3 regions of the Streptomyces sp. NPDC057099 genome follow, and region 3 is predicted to be linked to each of the others. Evidence: riboswitches for the same ligand, from Rfam matches in the RefSeq annotation. Region 3 holds a riboswitch; each other region holds the start of a gene.
What was found. Region 3 has a riboswitch for cobalamin ahead of ACFT4A_RS00390 (ABC transporter substrate-binding protein). Riboswitches for the same ligand answer to the same signal wherever they lie in the genome.
Positions count from the first base shown of each region.

Region 1: another riboswitch for cobalamin. It lies ahead of metE (5-methyltetrahydropteroyltriglutamate--homocysteine S-methyltransferase); the one in region 3 lies ahead of ACFT4A_RS00390 (ABC transporter substrate-binding protein).
Region 2: another riboswitch for cobalamin. It lies ahead of ACFT4A_RS11810 (cobalamin biosynthesis protein); the one in region 3 lies ahead of ACFT4A_RS00390 (ABC transporter substrate-binding protein).

Region 1 is NZ_JBHUTX010000008.1:192,650-202,001, reverse strand. Features, by position in the region: gene ACFT4A_RS14390 (glycoside hydrolase family 43 protein) at 1-1,342, shown strand, start outside; gene ACFT4A_RS14385 (maleylpyruvate isomerase N-terminal domain-containing protein) at 1,373-2,029, opposite strand; gene ACFT4A_RS14380 (FAD-binding dehydrogenase) at 2,237-4,030, shown strand; gene metE (5-methyltetrahydropteroyltriglutamate--homocysteine S-methyltransferase) at 4,077-6,410, opposite strand; cobalamin riboswitch at 6,576-6,797, opposite strand; gene ACFT4A_RS14370 (energy-coupling factor ABC transporter ATP-binding protein) at 6,825-7,676, opposite strand; gene cbiQ (cobalt ECF transporter T component CbiQ) at 7,673-8,422, opposite strand; gene ACFT4A_RS14360 (energy-coupling factor ABC transporter substrate-binding protein) at 8,428-8,772, opposite strand; gene ACFT4A_RS14355 (energy-coupling factor ABC transporter permease) at 8,769-9,352, opposite strand, start outside.
Region 2 is NZ_JBHUTX010000006.1:289,375-298,726, reverse strand. Features, by position in the region: gene ACFT4A_RS11820 (anion permease) at 1-366, shown strand, start outside; gene ACFT4A_RS11815 (hypothetical protein) at 401-622, shown strand; cobalamin riboswitch at 778-917, shown strand; gene ACFT4A_RS11810 (cobalamin biosynthesis protein) at 1,018-1,959, shown strand; gene ACFT4A_RS11805 (cobyric acid synthase) at 1,956-3,467, shown strand; gene ACFT4A_RS11800 (putative cobaltochelatase) at 3,580-5,601, shown strand; gene cobO (cob(I)yrinic acid a,c-diamide adenosyltransferase) at 5,601-6,200, shown strand; gene ACFT4A_RS11790 (cobyrinate a,c-diamide synthase) at 6,200-7,582, shown strand; partial or broken gene ACFT4A_RS11785 (cobalamin biosynthesis protein) at 7,600-7,962, shown strand; partial or broken gene ACFT4A_RS11780 (sirohydrochlorin chelatase) at 8,061-8,867, shown strand; gene cobC (Rv2231c family pyridoxal phosphate-dependent protein CobC) at 8,869-9,352, shown strand, end outside.
Region 3 is NZ_JBHUTX010000001.1:70,527-79,878, reverse strand. Features, by position in the region: gene ACFT4A_RS00400 (ABC transporter ATP-binding protein) at 1-683, opposite strand, end outside; gene ACFT4A_RS00395 (FecCD family ABC transporter permease) at 680-1,693, opposite strand; gene ACFT4A_RS00390 (ABC transporter substrate-binding protein) at 1,690-2,649, opposite strand; cobalamin riboswitch at 2,776-2,966, opposite strand; gene ACFT4A_RS00385 (CoA-binding protein) at 3,049-3,462, shown strand; gene ACFT4A_RS00380 (4-hydroxybenzoate 3-monooxygenase) at 3,471-4,694, shown strand; gene ACFT4A_RS00375 (ArsR/SmtB family transcription factor) at 4,696-5,055, opposite strand; gene ACFT4A_RS00370 (cation diffusion facilitator family transporter) at 5,118-6,146, shown strand; gene ACFT4A_RS00365 (YbaK/EbsC family protein) at 6,148-6,705, opposite strand; gene ACFT4A_RS00360 (helix-turn-helix domain-containing protein) at 6,748-7,320, opposite strand; gene ACFT4A_RS00355 (EamA family transporter) at 7,418-8,275, shown strand; gene ACFT4A_RS00350 (acyltransferase) at 8,278-9,075, opposite strand; gene ACFT4A_RS00345 (gamma carbonic anhydrase family protein) at 9,188-9,352, shown strand, end outside.

The sequences.
Region 1 (9,352 bases), on a different contig from region 3:
GAAGGCCGCCGCGGGCACGTTCCGCAACCCGCTCAACCCCGGCCCCGACCCGTACGTCTCGTACTGGAAGGGCAACTACCACCTCACCACCACCCAGGGCGACAGCATCCGCATGTGGCGCTCGCCCTCGCTGAGCACCCTGCTCACCTCGGACCCGGTGACCGTGTGGAAGGACAGCGACACCTCCCGCAACCGCAACATCTGGGCGCCGGAGTTCTACCGCTTCGGCGACCGCTGGTACCTCTACTACACGGCCGACGACGGGGTCGACGAACACCACCGGCTGTACGTCCTGGAGTCCGAGCGGGACGACCCGGCGGGCCCGTACCGCTTCAAGGCGAAGCTCACCCCGCCCAACCACGCCGACAAGTACGCGATCGACCCGGGCGTGTTCCAGCACAACGGCCGCCTTTACCTCGCCTACGCCGGGCTCAACCGGTACCAGCACAACGGCCTCAACATCGCCCCGATGTCCAACCCCTACACCGTCTCCGGTGACGCCGTCCCCCTCGACGCCGCCGGCGGCTGCCCCGAGGTGCGTGAGGGGCCGGAGTTCCTCCACCGCAACGGCCGTACCTGGATGACGTATTCGACCTGCGACACCGGCAAGCCGGACTACCAGGTCTGGATGATGTCCCTGCGCGACGGCGCCGACCCGCTCGTGCCCGGCAACTGGACCCAGCACTCGGGGCCGGTGTTCTCGCGCGCCGACGACCGAGGTGTGTACGGCCCCGGCCACCACGCCTTCTTCCGCTCGCCCGACGGCACCGAGGACTGGCTCGTCTACCACGCCAAGACGACCTCGACGAACACCTACACCGACCGCACGACCCGCGCCCAGAAGATCACCTGGAACGCGGACGGCAGCCCTGACCTCGGCCGCCCGCTCGCCCTCGGGGCCACCCAGGACCTGCCCTCCGGCGACCCCGGATCCGGCACGTACTGGATCAACGACGACGGCCGCTCCAGCGGCGCCGGAAGCGTGGCCTACACGGGCGACTGGAACTCCGGCACCGGCTGCGCCACCCAGTGCTTCTGGAGCGACGACCACTGGAGCGACCGGGCCGGCGCCACCGCCACCCTCACCTTCACCGGGACCCGCATCGCCCTGTTGTCCGTCCGCGACACCGGCAACGGCATCGCCGGGATCAGCGTCGACGGCGGAGCCGAGCAGCGCGTCGACTTCCACGGCGCGATCCGCACCGGCGAGAAGCTGCAGTACGTCAGCCCCAAGCTGCCCCACGGGCGGCACACCCTGCGGATCCGGGTCACCGGGGAGCACAACGCCCAGTCCCGGGGCGCGTTCGTGAGCGTGGACCGGGCGGAGGTGTACACGAACTGACGGACGGCCGAGGAGGGTCGGGGAGCCGGGTCAGCCCAGGTAGACCGGGAACTTCAAGGCCAGGTCGCCGAGTTCGGCCCGCTCCGCCTCCGTGAGCGCCCGCCTCCCGGTGCCCACCAGCAGCGCGTCCCGGTCGGTGAACGACGCGGGGAACGCGCTCCCCGCGATCCGCTCCAGCAGCTCGCGGGAGCGGGTGAGCCCCTCCGCCGGCGGCTGCTCCGCGTCCGGGAGGTGCGCGATCAGGTCGAGGTGGTGCAGCGTCCACTCCAGGACGTACGCCGAGAGATAGTCCGCCACGGTGAGGACCTCGTCGCGGGTGCCGACCCGGCCGGCCGGGTCGGCGAGCCGGGCGGCACGGCCGGCGGCGGAGCCGACGTCGTCCAAGTGGAACGTGAGCAGATGCGGATCCTCGTACGCGGCGGCGAGCCGGACGGTCAGCGCGTCGAGCGGGTCGTCACCGGTCGGCGGCCTGTCGGCGAGCTCCCAGTAGGTCACCGCGTCACGGGTCGGCTCCAGGTCGGACGGGGTGGCGAGGGTGATCAGGACGTCCTGGGCGTCGATGACGAGATGGCACACCAGGTCCCGCACCAGCCAGCCGGTACAGCCGGACGGCCGGGCGAAGTCCTCGTCGGCCAGGTCGGCGACCGCCGCGCGCAACGCCGTCCAGGAGCGTGAGAAGAGATCCACCTCGGCACCGTAGTGCGGTGCGGCGCGGGCGGACAAACGCATTTCGGGCGGTTGGTACGCCCTCGTGCCAACTCGTGAACCCTGCCCTCGAGTTCATAGGCGCAGGACTCTGGCGACCTCAAGAATTCCTGGGCTACCGTCGGTAACACCCCTGGTTGCCACAGGGGCCTCTCCCGACCCCTGCGCACCTCCTCCGGAAGGCGGCCCATGGAACACCCGTCAGAACCCGCCGCGTTCACCCGCCGCCGTGCCCTGACCGTCGCGGGCGGTGTGCTCGCCGGTGCCGCGCTCGCGCAGGCGACGTTCCCGGCCTTCGCGGCCGGAGCCGGAGCGTCGGACGCGGACGCCATCGTCATCGGCCACGGCCTCGCCGGGCTCGTCGCCACCGCCGAACTGGCCGCCGCCGGACGCAAGGTGCTGCTGCTCGACCAGGAGCCGGAGGCCGGTCTGGGCGGGCAGGCCTTCTGGTCCTTCGGCGGGCTGTTCTTCGTCGATTCCTCTGAGCAGCGGCTCATGGGCATCAAGGACTCGAAGGAACTGGCCTGGCAGGACTGGCTGGGCACGGCCGGCTTCGACCGTGGCATCACCGACCCGTCGGGCCAGGACCACTGGGCCCACAAGTGGGCCGAGGCGTACGTGGACTTCGCCTCGGGGGAGAAGCACTCCTGGCTCGCGGGGCTCGGGATGCAGTGGTTCCCGATCGTCGGCTGGGCCGAGCGCGGCGGTGGCCTCGCGGACGGGCACGGCAACTCCGTACCCCGCTTCCACGTCACCTGGGGCACCGGGCCCGCCGTGGTCGAGCCCTTCGAGAAGAAGGTGCGCGCCGCCGTCGAGGACGGCAAGGTGACGTTCAGGTTCCGCCACCGGGTGGACGACCTGATCGTCACGAACGGAGCCGTCACCGGCGTACGCGGAAAGGTCCTGGAGCCCAGCAGCGCGGCCCGCGGCAAGCCCAGCTCCCGCAAGGTCGTGGGCGACTTCGAACTGAACGCCCCCGTCGTGATCGTCACCTCGGGCGGCATCGGCGCCAACCACGACCTCGTCCGGCAGAACTGGCCCGCGCGCCTCGGCAAGCCCCCGAAGTCCATGATCACGGGCGTGCCCGCGCACGTGGACGGCCGGATGCTCGCGATCACCGAGAAGGCGGGCGGACGGATCGTCAACCCCGACCGCATGTGGCACTACACCGAGGGCCTGAAGAACTACGACCCGATCTGGCCCGACCACGGCATCCGCATCCTGCCCGGCCCGTCCTCCATGTGGTTCGACGCCACGGGCAAGCGCTTCTCCAGCCCCGACATCCCGGGCTACGACACGCTCCACACCCTCAAGTCGATCACCGACACCGGATACGACTACTCCTGGTTCGTCACGACCCAGAAGATCATCGCCAAGGAGTTCGCGCTCTCCGGCTCGGAGCAGAACCCGGACCTCACCGAGAAGAACGTCTGGAAGCTGCTGTCGCGCATCTGGCAGACCCCCGAGCCGATCGAGCGGTTCAAGGAGAAGGGCGAGGACTTCGTCGTCGCCACGACCCTGCCCGAACTCGTCGCCGGCATGAACAAACTGACGGGGGACGACCTGATCGACCTGGCCGGCCTGCAACGGCAGATCGAGGCCCGCGACCGCGAGATCGCCAACCCGTACACCAAGGACGCCCAGGTCATGGGCATCCGCAACGCCCTCGCCTACCCCGGCGACACCCTCAGCCGCACCGCCTCCGCCCACCGGATCCTGGACACCAGCGCAGGGCCGCTGATCGCCGTACGTCTCAACATCCTCACCCGCAAGACCCTCGGCGGCCTCCAGACCGACCTCTCCGGCCGCGTCCTGAACGCCTCCGGCAAGCCGATCAGCGGTCTGTACGCGGCCGGCGAGGTCGCCGGCTTCGGCGGCGGCGGCGTCCACGGCTACCGCTCCCTCGAAGGCACCTTCCTGGGCGGCTGCCTGTTCTCGGGCCGCGCGGCGGGCCGGGCGGCGGCGGCCGCGACGGCGACCTGACCCGACCGGGGGCGGGCCATGCCCGGCCCGCCCCCGGCCGCGAGCGTCAGGCGAGTCCGGGCCGCTCCCCGTCCAGTTCGGCGCGGACGGTCCGGGCCGCCGAGACCAGGTTCTCCAGGGACGCGCGGGTCTCGGTCCAGCCGCGGGTCTTCAGGCCGCAGTCGGGGTTGACCCACAGCCGCTCGGCGGGGATGGCCTGCAGGCCGGTGCGCAGCAGGTCGGCCGCCTCCTGTGCGCCCGGAACCCGCGGGGAGTGGATGTCGTAGACACCCGGCCCCGCCTCGCGCGGATAGCCGTGCGAGGCGAGTTCGCGGGCGACCTGCATATGGGAGCGGGCGGCCTCCAGGCTGATGACGTCCGCGTCGAGGTCGTCGATGGCCTGCACGATGTCGCCGAACTCGGCGTAGCACATGTGCGTGTGGATCTGCGTGTCCGGCCGCACCCCGGCCGTGCTGAGCCGGAAGGCCTCCGTGGCCCACGCCAGATACTCCGGCCGGTCGGCGGCACGCAGCGGCAGTGTCTCGCGCAGGGCGGGCTCGTCGACCTGGATGACCGACGTCCCGGCCGTCTCCAGGTCTCCCACCTCGTCGCGCAGGGCGAGGGCGACCTGCCGGGCCGTCTCGGCGAGCGGCTGGTCGTCGCGGACGAAGGACCAGGCGAGCATGGTGACCGGCCCGGTGAGCATGCCCTTGACCGGACGGTCCGTGAGGGACTGCGCGTACGTCGTCCAGCGCACGGTCATCGGCTCGGGGCGGGAGATGTCGCCGGCCAGGATCGGCGGGCGGACGTAGCGGGTGCCGTAGGACTGGACCCAGCCGTGCTGCGTGGCGAGGTAGCCGGTGAGCTGCTCGGCGAAGTACTGGACCATGTCGTTGCGTTCGGCCTCGCCGTGCACCAGGACGTCCAGACCGGCCTTCTCCTGGAAGGAGATCACCTCCTGGATCTCGGCCTTGATGCGCTCCTCGTAGCCGGCCGTGTCGATACGGCCCGACCGCAGGTCCGCCCGGGCGGTACGCACCTCACCGGTCTGCGGGAAGGAGCCGATCGTGGTCGTCGGCAGCAGGGGCAGACCGAGCCGGGCGCGCTGGGCGGCGGTTCGCTCGGCGTACGGCAGCGAGCGGCGGGCGTCCGCCCCGGACACCGCGGCCGTGCGGGCGCGGACCGCCGGGTCGCGGGTGATCGGGGAGTTCGCCCGGGAGGACAGGTCCGCCCGGTTCGCGGCGAGTTGCGCGCCGATCGTGTCGGTGCCCTGCGCGAGACCGCGCGCGAGGGTGACGATCTCGGCGGTCTTCTGCCGCGCGAAGGCGAGCCAGCGCAGGACCTGCGGCTCGATGTCCCGCTCCGCCCCCGTGTCCAGCGGCACGTGCAGGAGGGAGCAGGAGGCCGAGACGTCGACCCGGTCGGCCAGGCCGAGGAGCGTGCCGAGCCGGGAGAGCGAGGCCGCCAGGTCGTTGATCCAGATGTTGCGGCCGTTGACCACACCGGCGACCAGCCGCTTGCCCGGCAGACCGCCCACCGCCGCCAGATCGTCCAGGTTGGCCGCCGCCGACTCCGTGAAGTCCACCGCGAGTCCCTCGACCGGCGCCTTCGCCAGTACCGGCAGGGCGTTCCCGAGCCGGTCGAAGTACGAGGCCACCAGCAGCTTCGACCGGTCGGTGAGGGCTCCGAGGTCGCGGTAGGCACGCTCGGCGGCGTTCAGCTCGGCCGGGGTCCGGTCCTGGACCAGGGCAGGCTCGTCCAGCTGGACCCACTCGGCGCCCGCCGCGCGCAGGTCGGCGAGGACCTCTGCGTACACGGGCAGCAGCCGGTCCAGGAGCGTGAGCGGCTCGAAGTCGGCGGGCACACCCGGAGCGGGCTTGGCGAGAAGCAGATACGTGACGGGGCCGACGAGGACGGGGCGCGCGGTGTGGCCGAGCGCCAGCGCCTCGCGCAGCTCGGCGACCTGCTTGGCGGAGTCGGCGGTGAAGACCGTGTCCGGACCCAGCTCGGGCACCAGGTAGTGGTAGTTCGTGTCGAACCACTTGGTCATCTCCAGTGGCGCCACGTCCTGCGTGCCACGCGCCATGGCGAAGCAGCCGTCCAGGGCGTCCGCCGCGACGGCCTCCCGGTGACGGTCGGGGATCGCGCCGACCATGACGGTGGTGTCCAGGACGTGGTCGTAGAACGAGAAGTCGCCCGTCGGGACCTCGTCGATGCCGGCGTCGGCCAGCTGCCGCCAGTTCGAGGCGCGCAGGTCGGCGGCGGTGGCCCGGAGGGCGTCGGCGGTGACGCGGCCCTTCCAGTAGCCCTCGATCGCCTTCTTCAGTTCCCTGTTCTGTCCCTGGCGGGGGTAGCCGTACACGGTGGCCCGTGCTGCCGCGGCTGCGGGCTTGGTGGTCACGGAGATCTCCTTCGCGAGACGAATCCCTGAGATCCCGGCGACGGGACGAGAGCGCGAAGGGGTGACGAACCCGACGGAGTCGACCTCGCGCGGCACAGCGCGGTCGTTCGCCTGGTAAGTACGCCGACCCGCCCTCGAGGTCACCGGAATGTCCGCGCACGGATCGTCCGCGCGCGGGCAGTTGGCAGGTCTTCGGACTCGCGGGCACGTTCTCACCATGTGAGAACACCTACTGGCCGTCGCTTCCCGGGCCCTGCGTGGACCCAGTGCGTATGACGGCGGTCGTTCCCGCTCACCGCTGCGGGGCAGTCCCGGATTCCCACCGGGTTCCCTCTTGCGACGCATCCCGCCTGGCTGACGGGGCGAACCAGCTGCACCGCCAGCCTATACACGGTCAGGCCGCGGAAGCGACCCTCAGCCGCCGCTCACCGGCCGCCCCGCCGCCAGCGCGGCCAGCTCCTCCGGGGTGCGCGGACCGGGCGCCGACCCGGTCAACAGCCCCTGCGCGCGCAGGAGGTCCGCGGCGGCGGCACCCCACGGCAACCGCAGTCCCGCCTGCCGGAGGAGATCGGTCCGGGCCAGCGCCGTGGGCGCGGGGGCGAGGTGCACACCGTCCGGGGTGAGGAGCGCCGCGTCGTCGGCCCAGCGCAGGGCGAGATCGACGTCGTGGGTGGCCATCACCACCGTGGTGCCGCTCGCCCGCAGCCCGTCGAGCGTGGCCAGGAGCCGTTCCTGGCCGTCGGGGTCGAGTCCGGCCGTCGGCTCGTCGAGGATCAGGACACGGGGCCGCATGGCGACCGCGCCCGCGATGGCGGTCCGCTTGCGCTGCCCGTAGGAGAGCAGATGGGTGGGCCGGTCGGCCAGGGCGCCGATGTCCAGGGCGGCGAGCGACTCCGCCACCCGCGCCCGTACCTCCGTGTCGGACAGCCCGAGGTTCAGCGGCCCGAACGACACGTCCTGCTCGACGGACGCCGCGAACAGCTGGTCGTCAGGGTCCTGCACCACGAGCTGGACGGTCGTCCGCAGCCGGGTCAGGCCCTTGCGGTCGTACGTCACCGGCTGCCCGTCGACCGTCAACCGCCCCTCGTGCGGCCGCAGTCCGCCGCTGAGCAGCCGCATCAGCGTGGTCTTGCCGCTGCCGTTGCGGCCGAGCAGCGCGAGCGCCCGCCCCTCGCGGATCTCGAAGTCGAGGCCGCTGAGCACGGCCGGGCCGTCCTCGTAGGCGAAGGACGCGCCCCGCAGGGCGACGAGGGCGGGCTCGCTCATGTCAGCGGCCTTTCCAGTACGAAGGTGAGGACGGCCAGTGCCGCGAGGAGCGCGCAACTGGCGACCGTGAAGCGGACGGAGACGCGGGCCTCGGGCACCAGGACACGCAGGGTCCCGTCGTAGCCGCGCCCGGCGAGACCCGCCTGGAGGCGGGCCGCCCGGTCGAAGGCCCGGACGAACGCGGTCGCGCCGAGCCCGCCCAGCGAACGCCAGGCGGCGGCCCGCGTGGTGTGCCCGAGCCGGGCTGCCTGCGCGTCACGGATCCGGCGCACGGAGTCAAGCAGCAGAAAGCTCATGCGGTACGTCACGAGCGCGACATCGACGACCGGCGCCGGGACGCCGGCCCGGACCAGGCGCGGCAGCAGGTCGGACATGGGTGTGGTGAAGGCGAACAGCAGCACCCCGAGGGAGGCCGCCGAGGTGCGCAGCAGCAACTCCCCGGCCCGCAGCGGCCCGTCGTCCGCGAGGGAGACGAAGCCCTCCGGCCCGCCGACCTGGACGAGCAGTGTGAGGGCACCGGTCACGCAGAAGCCCAGCGGCACCCGGTAGGCCCGCCACAGCCTGCGGCCGGGTACCCCGGCCGGCCCCAGCAGCAGGGACACGGCCGTCACCAGCACCAGGGCGGCGCCCGGCCAGGGCGGCAGCGAGATGGCCAGTACGGTGAGTCCCAGACCGAGCACGGCCTTGTCCACGGGATGGCGGTGGCGCCAGCGACTGCTGTGCGCCGCCGCGTCGATCGGCAGCACGCGGCTCAGGCCCTTTCGGCCGTGGACTCCTCGGGATCGCGTTCCCGCGCCTGCTGCTCACCCTGGCGCCGGCCCCGGCGCAGGCCGAAGTAGTAGGCGAGGACACCGGCACCCAGCGCCGCCTGCAGGGCGAACAGGGCCGATTCGATCTCACCCGACGGCGGCTCGTACAGCGGCGAGAACCAGGGCTTGTAGTCCGGGTCGATCTCGGTGATCGCCGTCTCGGCCTGCGCGTCGGCGCCCGTGAACGGCTCCTCCTTGTGGTCGCCGAGGCCGAGCGCGAGCGGCAGTACGGCGAGCGCGGCCACGGCGATCAGCAGCAGGAGGTTGATCTTCGTGTTCTTCTTCATCGGGCCGCCACCTCGGTCTCGGTCCCGGACTGCTTCTTGGCGAGGAGCACGCCCAGCCGGGTCAGTTCGCCCTTGCTGGACTGCACCAGCAGCCGCATCACGAGCACGGTCAGCAGCCCCTCGCTCACCGCGAGCGGGATCTGGGTGACGGCGAAGATGGTGCCGAACTTGCCGAGCGCGCCCACGAACCCGCTGCCCGGGTCGGGGAAGGCGAGCGCCAGCTGAACGCTGGTGACGCAGTACGTGGACAGGTCGGCGAAGAACGCCCCGAAGAAGACCGCGACCATCAGCGGCACGCCGTACCGCCGCAGCAGCTTGTACACGGCGTATCCGGCCCAAGGCCCGACGATCGCCATGGAGAAGACGTTGGCGCCCAGCGTGGTCAGACCGCCGTGCGCGAGCAGCAGCGCCTGGAAGAGCAGGGTGATGGTGCCCAGCACCGCCATGATGGGTGGCCGGAAGAGGATGGCTCCCAGACCCGTTCCGGTGGGGTGGGAGCAACTGCCGGTGACCGACGGCAGTTTCAGGGCGGACAGAACGAACGTGAAGGCACCGGAGGCACCGAGGAGCAGGGTGCTCT
Region 2 (9,352 bases), on a different contig from region 3:
CGCAAGGGCGGCGTGGTCCGCTGGTCGACGGCGACGCGGATGTTCGTCGCCTGGGGTCTGACGCTGCCGGCGGCGGCCCTGGTGGGCGCGCTCGCCGAGTACGTGACCGGCTTCGGGAACTGGGGCACGGCGGTCGTGGCGGTGTTCCTGGTCGCCTCCAGCGCGGTGATCTGGAAGCTGTCGCGCCGTGAGGTCGTCGACCACACGAACGTCAACGAGGTCGAGGAGGAGCCGGCGGGTGTCGTGACCACCGCGATCGCCGCGGTGACACCGCCTCCGGCGGGCCCGTCCGAGGAACTGGCCGCCACGATCCCGGCCCAGGCCCCGGCCGACCGGAAGCCCTCCACCACGACCACCACGGTCTGATCCCGCCCACCGGTGACAAGGAAGAATCTCTGAGATGAAGATCGACTGGGCGACCCTCGGCTCCGTCTTCGGCGTCAGCCTCGTGGCCACCGTGACCCTCGTCGGCCTGTTCACCCTCGGCATCACCGGCCTGTCGCGCCGCGAGCGGGCGGTGGCGGCGGGCGGGTCGGCGGGGCTCGCGGTGACGGGTGCGTACGCGTGCTTCGCGGCGTGTGCGGCGGCTGTGGGATACGGGATCTATCTGATCGTGGCCTGACCACGACCACCACGATCGTCTGTTGCCGGGCGGCACGGGGCTTCGGTCCCGGGCCGCCCGGTTGCCGTTCACGGGACAGCCGTCGGCACCCCCTGCGAGGCAGGCGGTGTGGGCTTGTCCACACTCTCCCCTCGCAGGTCAACGGCAAGTTGACGGTTGTTCGCGGCCGTGGTGGACTGCCGGGGCCAATGCGGCGGCAGGAGAGGAAGCCGGTGGAAGTCCGGCGCGGTCCCGCCACTGTCACCGGGGTAGCACTCACCGGGAGCCAGGAACTCTCACCGCCGGTCTCGTCGAACCAGGGCGTGGACACCCTGAGTGAGGACATATCGCCATGTTCGGCTGCCGATCGAGGGCCAGTTCCCCACCGTTGTCCGCCCCCGTGGCCGGCTGAGCCCATGGGTGCCGGTCGCGTCCACGCGTACGGTGCCGCCGTCGGTCTGATCGGTGATCTGCTGCTCGGCGATCCTCGCCGGGGGCATCCGGTCGCCGCGTTCGGGCGGGCCGCGGGTGCCGTGGAGCGGGTGTTGTGGCGGGACCACCGGGGGTGGGGCGCGCTGCACACCGTGGTGTGCGCGGGCGGGGCCGTCGCGCTCGGGGCCGTCGCCGCGCGTGCCGTGCGTCCGTCCACTGTCGCGTCGGTCGGGCTGACCGGTGCCGCCACCTGGGCCGTCGTCGGGGGGACTTCGCTCGCCCGGGAGGCGCAGGCCATCGGGCGTGCGCTGGAGGCCGGGGACGTAGAAGCGGCCCGTGCGCGGCTGCCGCATCTGTGCGGACGGGATCCACAGGCCCTGGACGCCGACGGGATCGCCCGGGCCGTCGTCGAATCCGTTGCCGAGAACACCTCCGACGCCGTCGTGGGAGCGCTCGTGTGGGGGGCCGTCGGCGGTGTCCCGGGGCTTCTCGGGTTCCGGGCCGTCAACACCCTCGATGCCATGGTCGGGCACAAGTCGGCCCGGTACCGGCGCTACGGGTGGGCCTCCGCGCGGCTGGACGATGTCGTGGGCTGGCCGGGGGCCCGGCTGACCGCCGTGCTCGCGACCGCGGCCGGGGGCGACCCCCGCGGAGCCGTGACGGCCTGGCGTGCCGACGCCGCCAAGCATCCGAGTCCCAACGCCGGGCCCGTGGAGGCCTCGTTCGCGGGGGCGCTCGGGGTGCGGCTCGGCGGAACCCTGTCCTACGGCGGACGCGTCGAGCACCGTCCCGTCCTCAACGGCGCGGGGCGCGCCGTCGCCACCGGGGACATCGAACGGGCCGTACGGCTGTCCAGACGTGTCGGCTGGCTCGCGCTCGGCGTCTGTGTCGCCGCGCGCCACATCGTGAAGGGGCGTACGTCATGACGGGCGGGGGGCTTCTCGTCGCCGGCACCACCTCCGACGCCGGCAAGAGCGTCGTGACCGCCGGGATCTGCCGGTGGCTGGTGCGGCAGGGCGTCAAGGTCGCGCCGTTCAAGGCGCAGAACATGTCGCTGAATTCGTTCGTGACGCGGGAGGGCGCCGAGATCGGGCGGGCGCAGGCCATGCAGGCGCAGGCGTGCCGGGTGGAGCCGACCGCGCTGATGAATCCCGTGCTGCTCAAGCCCGGCGGCGAGCAGAGCAGTCAGGTCGTACTGCTGGGCAAGCCGGTCGGCGAGCTCAGTGCGCGCGGGTATCACGGAGGACGGCAGCAGAAGCTGCTCGGGACGGTGCTGGACTGCCTGGAGCGGTTGCGGGGCACGTATGACGCGGTGATCTGCGAGGGGGCCGGTTCGCCTGCCGAGATCAATCTGCGGCGGACGGACATCGTCAACATGGGGATCGCCCGAGGCGCCGGGCTCCCCGTGCTCGTCGTCGGCGACATCGACCGGGGCGGGGTCTTCGCCTCGTTCTTCGGGACCGTCGCCCTGCTGTCCCGCGAGGACCAGGACTGTGTCGCCGGGTTCCTCGTGAACAAGTTCCGCGGGGACGTCTCCCTGCTGGAGCCGGGGCTCGACATGCTCCACGGCCTCACCGGGCGGCACACGTACGGCGTTCTGCCCTTCCGGCACGGGCTCGGGATCGACGAGGAGGACGGGCTGCGCGTCTCGCTGCGGGGGACGGTCCGGGAGTCCGTCGTCGCCCCGCCCGTCGGCGAGGACGTGCTGCGCGTCGCCGTCTGCGCGGTCCCGCTCATGTCCAACTTCACGGATGTCGACGCGCTGGCCGCCGAGCCCGGTGTCGTCGTGCGGTTCGTGGACCGGCCCGAGGAACTGGCCGACGCCGACCTGGTCATCGTGCCGGGGACCCGGGGGACCGTCCGTGCCCTGGAGTGGCTCAGGGAGCGCGGACTGGCCGACGCGCTGGTGCGCAGGGCCGCCGAGCAGCGGCCCGTCCTCGGCATCTGCGGCGGCTTCCAGATCCTCGGCGAGCACATCGAGGACGACGTCGAGAGCCGCCGCGGTCATGTCGACGGGCTCGGGGTCCTGCCCGTACGGGTGCGGTTCGCGCGCGAGAAGACCCTCACCCGGCCGGTGGGTGAGGCCCTCGGGGAGCCGGTCGAGGGCTACGAGATCCACCACGGGGTCGCCGATGTCACCGGCGGGGCGCCCTTCTTGGACGGCTGCCGGGTCGGCCAGACCTGGGGCACGCACTGGCACGGCTCGCTGGAGTCGGACGGATTCCGGCGTGCCTTCCTGCGCGAGGTGGCGGCCGCCGCCGGCCGCCGTTTCGTACCGGCACCGGACACCTCGTTCGCCGCGCTGCGCGAGGAGCAGCTCGACCGGCTCGGCGACCTGATCGAACAGCACGCGGACACGGACGCGCTGTGGCGGCTCATCGAGTCCGGCGCGCCGCCGGGGCTGCCCTTCGTCCCGCCGGGAGCGCCCGTATGAGGGCCGTGGCGGTGATGTGGACCGCCCGCACGGCGACCGCGGGCCACCTGAGACGCTGGGACGGCTGCCCGGTCCATCCGCAACTCGAAGGCGACTTGGAGGACGACGAAAAGTGACCACCCCCTTTCCGTTCACGGCCGTGGTCGGCCAGGACGATCTGCGGCTCGCGCTGCTGCTGAACGCCGTGTCACCGGCGGTCGGCGGTGTGCTGGTGCGCGGCGAGAAGGGCACGGCCAAGTCGACGGCCGTGCGGGCGCTGTCGGCGCTCATGCCGGAGGTGGACGTCGTCTCCGAGTGCCGCTTCTCCTGCGACCCCGGCTCGCCCGACCCCGGCTGCCCGGACGGGCCGCACGAGCCGGGGGGCTTCGCCTCCCGGCCGGCCCGCATGGTCGAGCTGCCCGTCGGCGCCTCCGAGGACCGGCTGGTGGGCGCGCTGGACATCGAACGGGCCCTGTCCGAGGGCGTGAAGGCCTTCGAGCCCGGCCTGCTCGCCGACGCGCACCGCGGCATCCTCTACGTCGACGAGGTCAACCTCCTCCACGACCACCTGGTCGACCTGCTGCTGGACGCGGCCGCGATGGGCGCCTCGTACGTGGAGCGTGAGGGCGTCTCCGTGCGGCACGCCGCCCGCTTCCTGCTCGTCGGCACCATGAACCCCGAAGAGGGCGAGCTGCGGCCGCAGTTGCTCGACCGGTTCGGGCTGACCGTCGAGGTCGCGGCCTCGCGGGAGCCCGATCAGCGCGTCGAGGTCGTACGGCGTCGGCTGGCCTACGACGACGACCCGGCCGGGTTCGCCGCCCGCTGGGCCGAGGAGGAGGCCGACGTACGGGCCCGGATCGTGGCCGCGAAGAAGCTGCTGCCGTCGGTGCGGCTGGGCGACGACGCGCTGCGGCAGATCGCGGCGACCTGCGCTGCCTTCGAGGTGGACGGCATGCGCGCCGACATCGTGATGGCCAGGACGGCTACGGCGCTCGCGGCCTGGGCGGGGCGTACGGACGTGCTCGCCGAGGACGTACGGCAGGCCGCGCTGCTCGCGCTGCCGCACCGCCGGCGCCGCAATCCGTTCGACGCGCCGGGACTTGACGAGGACAAGCTGGACGAGACCCTGGAGGAGTTCTCCGGGGACGACGACCCGGACCCCGACCCGGATCCGGACCCCGGCTCGGGGCCGGACGGGCCCGGCGGGGGCGGCGGACAGCCGACGCCCGACGACGGACCCCAGGGCGGGGACCAGGAGGCCCGGCCGGAAGGCGAGCAGGAAGGGCAGCCGCAGCCGCAGCCCTCGGGTGCCGGCGAGCAGTCGGCCGCACGCGCTTCCGAACCGTTCCGGACCAAGGTGCTGAGCGTGCCCGGACTCGGCGAGGGTGCCGCCGGGCGGCGTTCGCGGGCCCGGACCGAACACGGCCGGACCACGGGCGCCCGGCGGCCGAAGGGCTCCCTCACCAAGCTGCACCTGGCGGCGACCGTGCAGGCCGCGGCCCCGCACCAGAAGGCACGCGGACGGTCCGGGCCCGGACTGGTCGTGCGCCGGGACGACCTGCGGCAGGCCACCCGCGAGGGCCGCGAAGGCAATCTCGTGCTGTTCGTCGTGGACGCCTCCGGGTCGATGGCGGCGCGGCAGCGGATGAGCGCCGTGAAGGGTGCCGTGCTGTCGCTGCTGCTGGACGCGTACCAGCGGCGGGACAAGGTGGGTCTGGTGACCTTCCGGGGATCGGGCGCGGAGGTCGCGCTGCCGCCGACCTCGTCCGTGGACGCGGCGGCGGCCCGGCTGGAGTCGCTGCCGACCGGCGGCCGTACGCCGCTGTCGGCCGGGCTGCTGCGCGCGCACGACGTCCTGCGGGTGGAGCGGCTGCGCGATCCCGCGCGGCGGCCGCTGGTCGTGGTGGTGACGGACGGGCGGGCCACCGGGGGCCCGGAGCCGGTCGCCCTGGCCGGGCGTGCGGCGCGGCTGTTCGCGGCCGAGGGCGTCGCGTCCGTCGTCGTGGACTGCGAGTCGGGTCCGGTGCGGCTGGGGCTCGCCGGGCAGCTCGCGGGTGAGCTGGGCGGCACCGCCGTGACGCTGGACGAGCTGCGGGCCGACTCGATCGCCGGGCTGGTCAAGGATGTGCAGGGTACTTCGAGGAGGGCCGCGTAATGCCGCAGGGACAGCCGAGTGTCGTTCCGGACGACGGTCTGACGACCCGACAGCGCCGGAACCGGCCGCTCGTCTTCGTGCACACGGGCATCGGCAAGGGCAAGTCCACCGCCGCCTTCGGGCTCGCGCTGCGGGCCTGGAACCAGGGCTGGCCGATCGGGGTGTTCCAGTTCGTCAAGTCGGCGAAGTGGAAGGTCGGCGAGGAGAACGCGCTGCGGGTGCTCGGGGCGTCCGGTGAGGGCGGGTCCGTCGACTGGCACAAGATGGGCGAGGGCTGGTCCTGGGTGCAGCGCGACGGGCAGATGGACAACGAGGAGAAGGCCCGGGAGGGCTGGGAGCAGGTCAAGCGGGACCTGGCGGCCGAGACGTACAAGCTCTATGTGCTGGACGAGTTCGCCTACCCGCTGCACTGGGGCTGGATCGACACCGACGAGGTCGTGGAGGTGCTGCGGAACCGGCCCGGGACCCAGCATGTCGTGATCACCGGGCGGAACGCGCCCGAGAAGCTCGTCGACTTCGCGGACCTCGTGACCGACATGTCCAAGGTGAAGCACCCCATGGACGCCGGGCAGAAGGGGCAGAGGGGCATCGAGTGGTGATGTCCTCGTCCGTCCCACGGCTGGTCATCGCCGCGCCGGCTTCCGGCAGCGGCAAGACCACCGTTGCCACGGGGCTGATGGCCGCGTTCGCCGCGCGGGGACTCGCCGTGTCCCCGCACAAGGTCGGGCCGGACTACATCGACCCCGGGTATCACGCGCTCGCGAGCGGGCGGGTGGGACGGAACCTCGACGCCTATCTGTGCGGGCCGGAGCAGGTCGGGCCGTTGTTCCTGCACGGGGCGCGGGCGTGTGACATCGCCGTCGTCGAGGGCGTGATGGGGCTGTTCGACGGGGCGGCCGGTGAGGGCGAGCTGGCGTCCACGGCTCATGTGGCCAAGCTGCTGCGGGCGCCGGTGGTGCTGGTCGTCGACGCGTCGTCGCAGTCCCGGTCGGTGGCGGCGCTGGTGCACGGGTTCACCACCTGGGATCCGGAGGTGCGGGTCGGGGGCGTGATCCTGAACAAGGTCGCCTCGGACCGGCACGAGTGGCTGCTGCGGGAGGCCATGGAGCAGGTCGGGGTGCCGGTGCTCGGGGTGCTGCGGCGGGCGCCGCAGGTGGACACGCCGTCGCGGCATCTGGGGCTGGTGCCGGTCGCCGAGCGGCGCGAGGAGGCCCTGGGGGCTGTCGCGGCCATGGCCGCGCAGGTTTCCGAGGGTTGTGATCTGGACGCGCTGATGCGGCTGGCCCAGGGGGCGGGCGGGTTGTCCTGCGCGGCCTGGGACGCGGCCGAGGCGGTCTCCTCGCCCGGTCACCACCCGGCACGGTCGCAGGAGAGACCCCGGCCGCGGGTCGCCGTGGCCGGCGGTGAGGCGTTCACCTTCTCCTACGCCGAGCACACCGAGCTGCTCACCGCCGCCGGTGCGGAAGTCGTGCCCTTCGATCCCCTGCGGGACGAGGAACTGCCCGAAGGAACAAGCGGGTTGGTGATCGGGGGCGGGTTCCCGGAGATGTATGTCTCCGAGCTCTCGGCCAACGAACCCCTGCGCAAGGCCGTCGCCGGCCTGGCCGAGAGCGGCGCCCCGGTCGCCGCCGAGTGTGCGGGGCTGCTGTATCTGTGCCGGGAGCTGGACGGGCAGCCGATGTGCGGGGTGCTGGACGCCGGGGCGCGGATGACGCGGCGGCTCACCCTGGGGTACCGGGACGCCGTGGCGGTCGGCGACAGTGCGCTCGCGGCGGCGGGGACCCGGATGCGGGGCCACGAATTCCACCGGACCGCCGTGGAGCCCGGCTCGGGGCCTGATCCCGCCTGGGGGTTCCGGACCCCGGAGCGGCGGGTCGAGGGGTTCGTACGGCGCGGTGTGCACGCGAGCTATCTGCACACGCACTGGGCGTCCGAGCCCGGTGTCGCCCTCCGGTTCGTGGAGAGGTGCCGGACGTCATGAGCGGCACGCCGGTCGGCGTCGGGATCGGGGCGTCGCGGGGTGTCTCCGTCGAGGAGGTGCTCGGGCTCGTCGAGGACACTCTGCGGGAGGCCGGGCTGTCCGTGGCGTGCGTCGCCGAGCTCGCCACCCTCGACGCCAGGGCCGAGGAACCGGGCGTCGTCGAGGCCGCGCGGCGGCTCGGGGTGCCCCTGGTGACCTACTCCGCCGGGGAGTTGGCGGAGGTCGAGGTACCGAACCCGTCCGACGCGCCGCTCACCGCCGTCGGCACCCCGTCGGTGGCCGAGGCCGCCGCGCTCGCCGGCGGTGGTGAACTCCTCGTCCCCAAGCGGAAGTCGGCCGCGAGCCCCGCGAGGGCGACCTGTGCCGTCGTACGGCGCCCGCAGGGCGCCGATCCGGGTTCCGGCCCGCCCCGTCCGGCCGGGTCCGAGGCCGCGCTCAACGTCCCGCCGTACCACCCCACTTCCGCCGAGGAGCACCTGTGACCACCCCTCCCGCCCTGCTCATCGCCGGCCAAGGCACTCGCGACGACACCGGATCCGAGGCGTTCCGCGCGTTCGTACGCGAACTGGGGTCCCGGCGCCCGGAACTGCCCGTCGCGGGCGGCTTCGTCGAGCTGTCGCGGCCGCCGCTGGGCGACGCCGTGACCGAACTGGTGGAGCGGGGCGTACGGCACTTCACGGCCGTTCCGCTGATGCTGGTGCCCGCCGGGCACGCCAAGGGCGGCATCCGGGCGGCCCTGGCCCGGGAGAAGGAGCGGCACCCCGGGATCTCGTACACGTACGGGCCCCCGCTCGGCCCGCACCCGGCGCTGCTGGACGTGCTGGAACGGCGGCTGGACGAGGCGCTGGGCGGCACCGCGGGGCGCAGGCCGGGCGACCGGGCCGATGTGACGGTGCTGCTGGTGGGGCCCGGGTCCACGGACCCGGACGGCAACGCCGAGGTGCACAGGGCGGCGCGGCTGCTGTGGGAGGGCCGCGGGTACGCGGGGGTCGAGACGGCGTTCGCGTCGCTGGCGGCGCCGGACGTGCCGAACGGGCTCGACCGGTGCGTGCGGCTGGGGGCCCGGCGGATCGTGGTCCTGCCGTACTTCCTGTTCACCGGCGTCCAGCCGGACCGGGTGCGGCAGCAGACGGAGGGCTGGGCGGAGGCGCACCCGGGGATCGAGGTGCGCTCGGCCGGCGTCATCGGTCCGGAGCCGGAGCTGCTGGACCTGGTGTGGGAGCGCTACGAGGAGGCCGTCACGGGCCGCCACACGTCCGGGGACCTCCACCGGGGGGCGGACTCGGATGCGCACTGAGAGCGGGCACGATCTGCGGCACCACGGGGACGCGGAGGTCCGGGACGACGGCGGCTCGCTCGTCGATCTGGCCGTGAACGTCCGGGCCGACACGCCTCCGGTGTGGCTGCGGGAGCACATCGCCGCGTCGCTGGGCGGGCTCGCGGCCTACCCCGACGGACGGGCCGCACGCGCGGCGGTGGCGGAGCGCCACGGGCTGCCGGCGGAGCGGGTGCTGCTGACGGCGGGCGCGGCTGAGGCGTTCGTGCTGCTGGCGCGGGCGCTGAAGGTGCGGCGGCCGGTCGTCGTCCACCCGCAGTTCACGGAGCCGGAGGCGGCGCTGCGGGACGCGGGGCACACGGTCGACCGGGTGCTGCTGCGCGCGGAGGACGGCTTCCGGCTGGACCCGGCGGCCGTTCCCGAGGACGCGGACCTGGTGGTGATCGGCAATCCGACGAATCCGACGTCGGTGCTGCATCCGGCGGAGACGATCG
Region 3 (9,352 bases):
ACGACCGTCCCCCCGCGCAGGACGACGACCCGGTCGCAGTACATCGCCGCGAGGTTGAGGTCGTGCAGCGCGACGACGGTGGTGACCGGGAGGCCGGTGACCAGGGCGAGCAGGTCCAGCTGGTGGTGGATGTCGAGGTGGTTGGTGGGCTCGTCCAGGAGGAGTTCCCGGGGTTCCTGCGCGAGCGCGCGGGCGATCTGCACCCGCTGGCGTTCGCCGCCGGACAGGGTGTGCCAGGGCTGTCCGGCCCGGGCGGCGAGCCCGGTGCGCTCCAGGGCGGCGTGGATCGCCCGCTCGTCGTCCGCCGAGGCGGGTGTCCAGGCGCGGCGGTGCGGGACGCGGCCCAGCCGTACGACGTCCAGAACCGTCAGTTCGACCTGTGTGTCGGCCTGTTGCTCGACCATGGCGAGGCGGCGGGCGATGGTGCGCCGGGGCAGGTCACCGAGCGAGGTGCCGTCGAGGGTGACGACCCCGGCGGTCGGCGTGAGCAGCCCGGCCAGCAGTCGCAGCAGCGTGGACTTGCCGGAGCCGTTGGGGCCGAGGACGCCGACGGTGGAGCCGGGTTCGGGGGCGAGGGCGACGCCGTCGAGGATGAGGCGCCCGTCGGTACGGCGGCTGACCCGGTCCGCCCGGAGCCCGGCCCGCACCTGCGTCTGCGTCTCACTGGTCGGTGTCTCGGTCATCGCACCCTCCGTGTCCGGTAGAGCACCGCCACGAACGCCGGCACCCCGATCAGCGAGGTCACGACCCCCACCGGCACCTCCTGCGGATCCAGGACCGTACGGGCCAGGGTGTCCACCCAGACCAGGAACACCGCACCGGCGAGGGCGGTGATCGGCAGCAGCCGGGCGTGCCCGGGTCCGGCCAGCGCCCGGGCGGCGTGCGGCAGGACCAGCCCGACGAAGCCGATCGCCCCGGCGGAGCTGACCAGCGCGGCCGTGAGCAGGGCGGTGACGCACAGCAGCACCAGGCGGGTGCGGGCCACGGACACCCCGAGCGCGGCCGCAGCGTCCTGCCCGAAGGCGAAGGCGTCGAGGGTGCGGGCGTACGACAGGCACACCACCAGCGCCACGGCCAGGACGGCGAAGCACAGCCACACGTCGGTCCACCCGGCCCCGCCGAGCGAGCCGAGGAGCCAGAACAGCACGCCCCGGGTCGTCTCGGCGTCGGCGGCGGTCAGCACGACGAAGGAGGTGAGCGCGGAGAAGAGCTGCATGGCGGCGACGCCCGCGAGGACGACCCGGTCGGTGGTGTCGCCGAGGGTGTGGCTGAGCAGCAGCACCAGCGCGAAGGAGACCAGGGCGCCGAGGAACGCCCCCGCGGACACCGAGACGACTCCGCCGCCCACGCCCAGCACGACGATGACGACCGCGCCGGTGGAGGCGCCCGAGGACACCCCGAGCACGAACGGATCGGCGAGCGGGTTGCGCAGCAGCGACTGCATCACCGCCCCGCACACGGCGAGTCCCGCCCCGCACACGGCCGCGAGCAGGGTGCGCGGCAGCCGCAGCTGCCAGACGATCCCGTCCCGGATCGGCGTCAGGTCGGAGCTGCCGAGCCCGACGTGCGAGGCGACGACGGACCACACGTCCCCGACCCGGATGTCGGCCGGTCCGATGGTGATCGCCAGGGCCACGGAGACCACCAGCAGCAAGGCGCCCGCGACACCGAGCGCCGGTCCGCGGACGGTCACTTCACGAGCCCGAACTCACGCAGTCCGGCCGCGACCTTCTCCACGCCCTCGACGGTGCGGATGGTCGGGTTCATGGCCTGCCCGCTGAGCAGCACGTACCGCTTGTTCTTGACGGCGTCCATGTTCTTGGTGACCGGGTCGGACTCCAGGAAGGCGATCTTCCGCTTCGCCGACTCGGCGGTCTCCGAGTTGCGCGTGAGATCGCCGATGACCAGGACGTCGGGGTTGCGGTCGGCGACCGTCTCCCAGTTGACCTGCGGCCATTCCTCGTGCGTGTCGTCGAAGGCGTTCTCGGCGCCGAGGGCACGCGTCATGATGCCGGGCGCCCCGCAGCAGCCGGCCATGTAGGGCGACTCGGAGTTGGCGAACCAGTACAGAAGGGAGACGTCCGAGGCGTCGACGCCCCGCGTGGCCTTCTTCATCCGCTGCTGGAGGGAGGCCACGAGCTTGTCGCCGCGGTCCTTCACTCCGAACACGGTCGCGAGGTCCCGCACCTCGCCGTAGACGGCGTCGATGCCCAGCGCCTTGTCGCGCTTGCCGTCGCCGCCGCCCGAGTTGTCCTTGCCGGCGCAGTCGGACGGGGAGACGTACGTGGGCACGCCGAGCTTCTCGAACTGGTCGCGGGTGGCGACGCCGCCCTTGCCGAGGGTGGAGACGAAGGACGCGGCGACGAAATCGGGCTCGGAGTCCAGGACCCGTTCGAAGGAGGGGTTGTTCTCGGCGATGCGCGGCACCTTCGCGTTGGCCTTCTCCAGCCCCTTCATCACGGGGTCGGTCCAGGTGGCCGTGCCGGCTATTCGGTCGGCGAGGCCGAGGGAGAGCAGGATCTCGGTGGTGCCCTGGTTGAGGGAGACGGCGTGCCGGGGCGCCTTGTCGACCCGGACCTTCCGGCCGCAGTTGTCGAGGGTGGCGGACGCCTTGGCCTTGGGGGCCTCGGAGCCTGCGCAGCCGGTCATGAGCAGGGAGCAGGCCGCGAGCAGGACGGCGGCGCGGGCGGGTCGGGCGAGGGGCAAGGAAACCAGTCCTCAGACGTCGAGGGCCCGATCGCGGAGCCCGGTCGTACGGTGCTCCCCCACCGCCGGCCGGCCGCGGGGGCCGCCAGCAGGTCTTCGGACTCGGGTTCATCCGGTGCGGGGCGCCTTCCCGTACGGCATACGAGCCGTTCAGTGGCCGCGGCCCCGCCCGTCCCCCTCACCGCTGCGCGTCAGTTCCGGATTCGCACCGGATTCCCTGACCCACGTACATGGGTTCGACTGGCCTCGGCAAGCTATCACGGAGGATCCGGGGGGAATCACGACGCACCCTGCGTCGTTGCCCGGACAGCAGCTCTTCCACGACTCCCGAGGAGGCCGCCGGTGTACGGCGACGACGCAACGGTCCGCAGGATCCTCACCGAGCTCGGCGACACCTGGGCCGTGGTGGGCCTGTCGTCGAACCGGCAGCGCGCGGCGTACGGCGTCGCCGCCGTGCTCCAGCGCTACGGCAAGCGCGTCGTGCCCGTGCACCCCAAGGCGGAGACCGTGCACGGCGAGCAGGGGTACGCGAGCCTGGCGGACATCCCCTTCGACGTGGACGTCGTGGACGTGTTCGTGAACAGCGACCTCGCCGGAGCGGTCGCGGACGAGGCCGTCGCGAAGGGCGCCGGGGCGGTGTGGTTCCAGCTCGGCGTCGTCGACGAGGCGGCGTACGACCGCACCCGGGCCGCGGGCCTGGAGATGGTGATGGACCGCTGCCCGGCGATCGAGATCCCCCGGCTCGGGCCTTCATAATCGAGCGCATGACCCACGCTTCCTCCCCTGCGAACTCCGCTGCCCCGCAACACTTCCCCGTCGTCGTCGTGGGCGCCGGTCCCGCCGGACTGACCATCGGCAACATCCTGCGGGCCGCCTCCGTGGACTGTCTGGTGCTGGAGACCGAGACCCGGGAGTTCATCGAACAGCGGCCCCGGGCCGGTGTCATCGAGGAGTGGGCCGTACGGGGCCTGGAGAAGCGGGGCCTCGCCCGGAATCTGCTGGACCGCGCCGAGCTGCACACCTCGTGCGAATTCCGTTTCGACGGAGAGCGGTACCGGTTCCACTACGGCGAGATGACGGGCAGTCATCACTTCGTCTACCCGCAGCCGTTGCTGGTGACGGACCTGGTGCGCGAGTACGCCGACGTGCGCGGCGGGGAGATCCGCTTCGGGGTCCGGGACGTCGAGGTGCAGGACATCGACACCGACCGGCCGTCCGTGTCGTACACCTGCCCGGAGACGGGTGAACAGCGGCTCGTGCACTGCGACTTCGTGGCCGGCTGCGACGGGGCGCGCGGAGTGACGCGGGCCTCGCTGCCGCCGGAGCGGGTCCGGGTCGCCCGGCACGACTACGGCATCGGCTGGCTGGCGCTGCTCGCCGAGGCCCCGCCATCGGCCGACTGCGTGCTGTTCGGCTGTCACGGGAACGGCTTCGCGGGCCAGATGCCCCGCAGCCCGGAGGTGACCCGCTACTACCTCCAGTGCCCGCCGGGCGACGACCCGGAGAACTGGCCGCACGAGCGCGTCTGGGCGGAGCTGCGGCAGCGGCTCGGGGCGGCCGGTGTGCCGCCGCTGACGGAGGGGCGGCTGATCGAGAAGCGCGTCCTGGACATGCACGACTACGTGGTCGAGCCGATGGTGCACGGCCGGCTGTACCTCGCCGGCGACGCGGCCCATCTGGTCGCCCCCATCGCCGCCAAGGGCATGAACCTCGCCCTGCACGACGCCTTCCTGCTCGGCGACGCCCTGGCGGACCGCCTGACCGACGGGGACGACAGCGGCCTCGGCGGCTACGCGGAGGCCTGCCTGCGGCGGGTGTGGGACTACCAGGAGTTCTCACAGTGGCTGGCCGAGGTGTTCCACGGGGCGGCGTCGGGCGACCCGTACCGCGCGGGCACCTCGATCGCACGGCTGCGCCGCCTGTTCTCGTCGCCCGTGGCGGCCGCCGCCTTCGCCGAGCGGTACCTGGGGACGGCCGAGCGGTACTGATTCAGTCGTGCGGGGGGCGGTCGCTGAGACGGTGGTCGGCCACGTTCAGCGCCTCGTCCACGAGTCGGCGCAGATGGCCGTCGCGAAGTGAGTAGATCACGCGGCGGCCCTCTTTGCGTGTGTCCACCAGGCCCGCGAGACGCAGCCGCGCCAGGTGCTGGCTGACGGCGGGCCGTGCCGCCCCGCACGCCTCCGTGAGGGTCGTGACATCGGCCTCTCCCCCGGTCAGCGCGTGCAGCAGGGCGAGCCGGGTCCGGTCCCCCAGGAGGGCGAGGAGTTCGGCGGCGAGCGCCAACTGTTCCTCGCCGGGGCTGCGCGGATGCGCATCGTGCGCAGGTGACAGGTGCATGCGTGCGCTCATACGCACATAATGGCCCTGTGGGCGTGTGCACGTCCACTCCCGCGCACCGGAAGGGGACCCACGTGAGCGACCGGCACGAGCACTCCCACCCTCACCACCACCGGCACAGCCTGCGCCACCGGCTGTCCCACCTCCTCACCCCCCACTCTCACGAGACGGCCGACAAGGTCGACTCCGCCCTGGAGTCCTCGGCCCGCGGGATGCGGGCGCTCTGGGTCTCGCTCGCGGTGCTCGGCGTGACGGCCCTGGCCCAGGCGTTCGTGGTGGCCGTCTCCGGCTCGGTGGCACTGCTCGGGGACACCGTGCACAACGCCGCGGACGCGCTGACCGCCGTGCCGCTCGGGATCGCCTTCGTACTGGGCCGGCGCGCGGCCACCCGCCGCTTCACCTACGGCTACGGGCGGGCGGAGGATCTGGCGGGTCTCGTGATCGTGCTGACGATCGCCGCGTCCGCGGCCTTCGCGGGCTGGACCGCGATCGACCGCCTCCTCGACCCGCGCCCGGTCCAGCACGTCCCGGCGGTCGCCGTGGCGGCTCTCGTCGGATTCGCGGGCAACGAGTGGGTGGCCCGCTACCGCATCCGGGTCGGCCGCGCGATCGGCTCGGCCGCGCTGGTCGCCGACGGACTGCACGCCCGCACCGACGGCTTCACCTCACTGGCCGTGCTGCTGGGCGCCGGCGGCTCGGCCCTGGGCTGGCAACTGGCCGACCCGATCGTGGGGTTGGCGATCACGGCGGCCATCGCGCTGGTGCTGCGGGACGCGGCGCGGGAGGTGTTCCGCCGGGTGATGGACGCGGTCGACCCGGACCTGGTGGACCGGGCCGAGAAGGCCCTGACCGAGGTTCCCGGGGTGCGCGGGGTGGGCGAACTGCGGCTGCGCTGGATCGGGCACCGGCTGCGCGCCGAGGTCGCGGTCGTGGTCGACGGCACCGTGACGGTACGCGAGGCCCACCGGATCGCCGTCGACGCCGAGCACGCGCTGCTGCACGCCGTGCCCCGCCTCACCGCCGCCCTGGTCCACGCCGACCCGGAGCCGGTACCCGGCGAGGCGGACCCGCATCTGGCCCTGGCCCACCACACGGTGGCGTAGCTCAGGAGCCCCCGAGCCCCTCCAGCACCACGGCTCCCGGCAGTTCCGCGAACGCCTTGCCCGGGACCAGCAGCTTGCCGCGTCGACGGCCGCTGCCGACCAGCACGTACGGCAGGTCGACGACGGCCGCGTCCACCAGCACGGGCCAGGCCTCCGGCAGTCCGAGCGGGGTGATGCCGCCGTACTCCATGCCGGTCTCGCCGGTCGCCGTGTCCATGCTGGCGAACGAGGCCTTACGGGCTCCCAGTTGACGGCGCACGACGCCGTTCACGTCGACCCGGGTCGTGGACAGCACGACGCACGCGGCCAGCGTGGTCTCGCCGGCGCGCTTGCCCGACACCACCACGCAGTTCGCGGACCGCTCCAGCAGGTCCCGGCCGTAGTGCTCCACGAAGACGGCGGTGTCGGCCCACTCCGGGTCGGTGTCGACGTAGAGGATCTGGTCGGCGGGGACGCTGCCCGGCCAGTGCCGCACGGCGTCGGCGACCGCGCCGGTGAGTTCGTCGAGGCAGGAGGGGGCCGGGCGGGCGTCGTCGAAGTGTCCGATGGGTGCGCGCATGACCGCACGCTAACAACAGCGGACCGCCTCCGACCGGGCGTCTCAGGACACGGGCGGCACCGAGACGGCCATGACCATCTGCATCGGCACCTCGCCGGTGTTGCCGTACGTGTGCGGGACGTTGGCCTCGAAGTGGACGCTCGCGCCCGCGGGGACGCGGTGCTCGACGCCGTCGACGGTGAGCGTCAGCTCCCCCGCCGTGATGTGGAGCAGTTCGGTCGTGCCGACGGGGTGCGGGTCCGAAGGGCTGCTCTCGCCCGGCATGAGCCGCCAGTCCCACATCTCCAGTGGGCCGGGCGCCTCGGTGCCCGCGAGCAGCCGGTTGTAGCTGCCGGCGTCGGTGTGCCAGAGCCGTACGGTCTGCTCGGCGGGGACGATGTGGACGTTCGGGCCCTTCTCGTAGTCGAGCAGGGTGGTGATGCTGATGCCGAGCGCGTCACCGATCTTGACGACGGTGCCGAGGCTGGGGTTGGTGCGGGCCTGCTCGATCTGGATGAGCATGCCCCGACTGACACCCGCCCGGGCGGCGAGCACGTCCAGGGTGAAGCCGCGCACCGCGCGCCAGTGCTTGACGCTGCGCGCCAGGGACTGGGTCAGCAGCTCGAGGTCCGACACATTCCGTCCAATATTTTATATTCCACAGTGCAGCCGATTGCACTATGGTGTGGTTGACCTGATCGTTCACTGAACTGTACTGCGAGGCTTCCGCACCATGACAGCGCTCTTCGCCCTGGCCACCAGCCTGCTGTGGGGACTGGCCGACTTCGGCGGCGGGCTGCTGACCCGGCGCACGCCCGCGCTGACGGTGGTCGTGGTCTCGCAGTCGATCGCGGTGGTCGTGCTCGGCGCGGTCGTCGTGGCGACCGGCGGCTGGAGCGAGGCGGGGCCGCAGCTGTGGTTCGCCGTGGCGGCCGGACTCGTCGGGCCGGTGGCGATGCTCGCCTTCTACAAGGCGCTCGCGCTGGGCCCGATGGGCGTGGTCTCACCGCTGGGTTCGATCGGCGTGGCCGTGCCGGTCGGCGTCGGCCTGGTGCTGGGCGAGCGGCCCGGCCTGCTGCAGTTCGTCGGCATCCTGGTCGCCGTCGCCGGTGTCTGTCTCGCCGGCGGCCCCCAGTTCCGCGGCGCGCCCGTGCAGCGCCAGGCCATCGCCCTGACCCTCCTCGCGGCGTTCGGCTTCGGCGCGGTGATGGCCCTGATCGCCGAGGCGTCGACCACGCTCACCGGGCTCTTCCTCGCCCTGTTCGTGCAGCGGGTGACCAACGTGACCGCCGGCGGACTCGCGCTGCTGGTGTCGGTGCGGCGCGGATCGTCGGCCCTCCCGGCGGGCGGCTTCCCCTGGCGCTCGCTGCCCGCGCTCGCCTTCGTCGGCCTCGCGGACGTCGCCGCGAACGGCACCTACTCGATCGCCGCGCAGCACGGCCCGGTCACCGTCGCCGCCGTTCTCGCCTCTCTCTACCCGGTGGTGACCGCCGTGGCCGCGCGGGGCCTCCTGCGCGAACGGCTGCGGGCGATCCAGGCCGCGGGCGCGGGCCTGGCCCTGGTGGGGACGGTCCTCCTGGCGTCGGGCTGAGGTCAGGACCCCGGTTCCAGCTCCGCGAGACCGGCCGCCGCGTCCTCGTCCAGCTCGGCCAGCCTTGCCACCGTCTCCTCGTCCAGGTCGGAGAGCGCCCGCAGCTGCTCGGGCGTGACCCCTTCCGGTATCGGCACCGGCGGCGGGGTGCGCAGCGGCGGCTGCCAGCCGTCGGCGGGGGTCCAGCGCCGTACGACACGGGCCGGCGCGCCCGCCACCACGGAGTGGTCGGGCACCGCGCCCCGGACGACCGCGCCCGCGGCCACCACCACGTTCCGCCCGATCCGGGCGCCCGGCAGGATCACCGCGCCCGTGCCGATCCAGCAGCCGGGCCCGATCTCCACCGGCTCCATCCGCGGCCACTGCTTGCCGATGGGCTCGTGCGGATCGTCGTAGGAATGGTTCGTGGACGTGACGTAGACGTACGGACCGAAGTAGCAGTCGCTGCCGATGGTGACCGTCGTGTCCGCGATGACATGGCTGCCGCGGCCCAGGACGACGCCGTCGCCGAGGCGCAGGATCGGGTCGGGGCCGAGATCGAGGTCGGGCATCAGGCCCGCCGTGAGGGTGACCTGCTCGCCGATGATGCAGTGGGAGCCGAGATGGATCCAGGGTTCGCCGAAGACGGTGCCGAGTGGGAAGGCGAGCCTGGTACCGGTTCCCATCGCGCCGAAGCGGTAGCGCCCGGGGTGCTCGGCCGTGACGGATCCCGTGCGCTGCGCCCAGGCCCAGCCCGCGTGGACGGCGCGCTGCACTAGGCCCCGCCGCCAGGATGAGAACGTGTTCTTGCGCTTCGGCACGAGGTCACCGTACTCAGCGGTAGCTCACCCCGTGGCGTCGGAGGCCTGTGATCTTCGCCCCACCGGGTGTCGTACGGTTTGCGCGTTGTCTACGACGTTTCTGGAGGCGGACATGGCGCAGCGGGCGATGATCACGGGGATCGGCGGCAGGGAGCCGCAGGTCGATCCGGAGGCGTTCGTGGCACCGACGGCCTCGATCATCGGGGGCGTGACGCTGGGTGAGGGGGCGAGTGTCTGGTACGGGGCCGTGGTGCGGGGCGACGTCGAGTCGATCTCG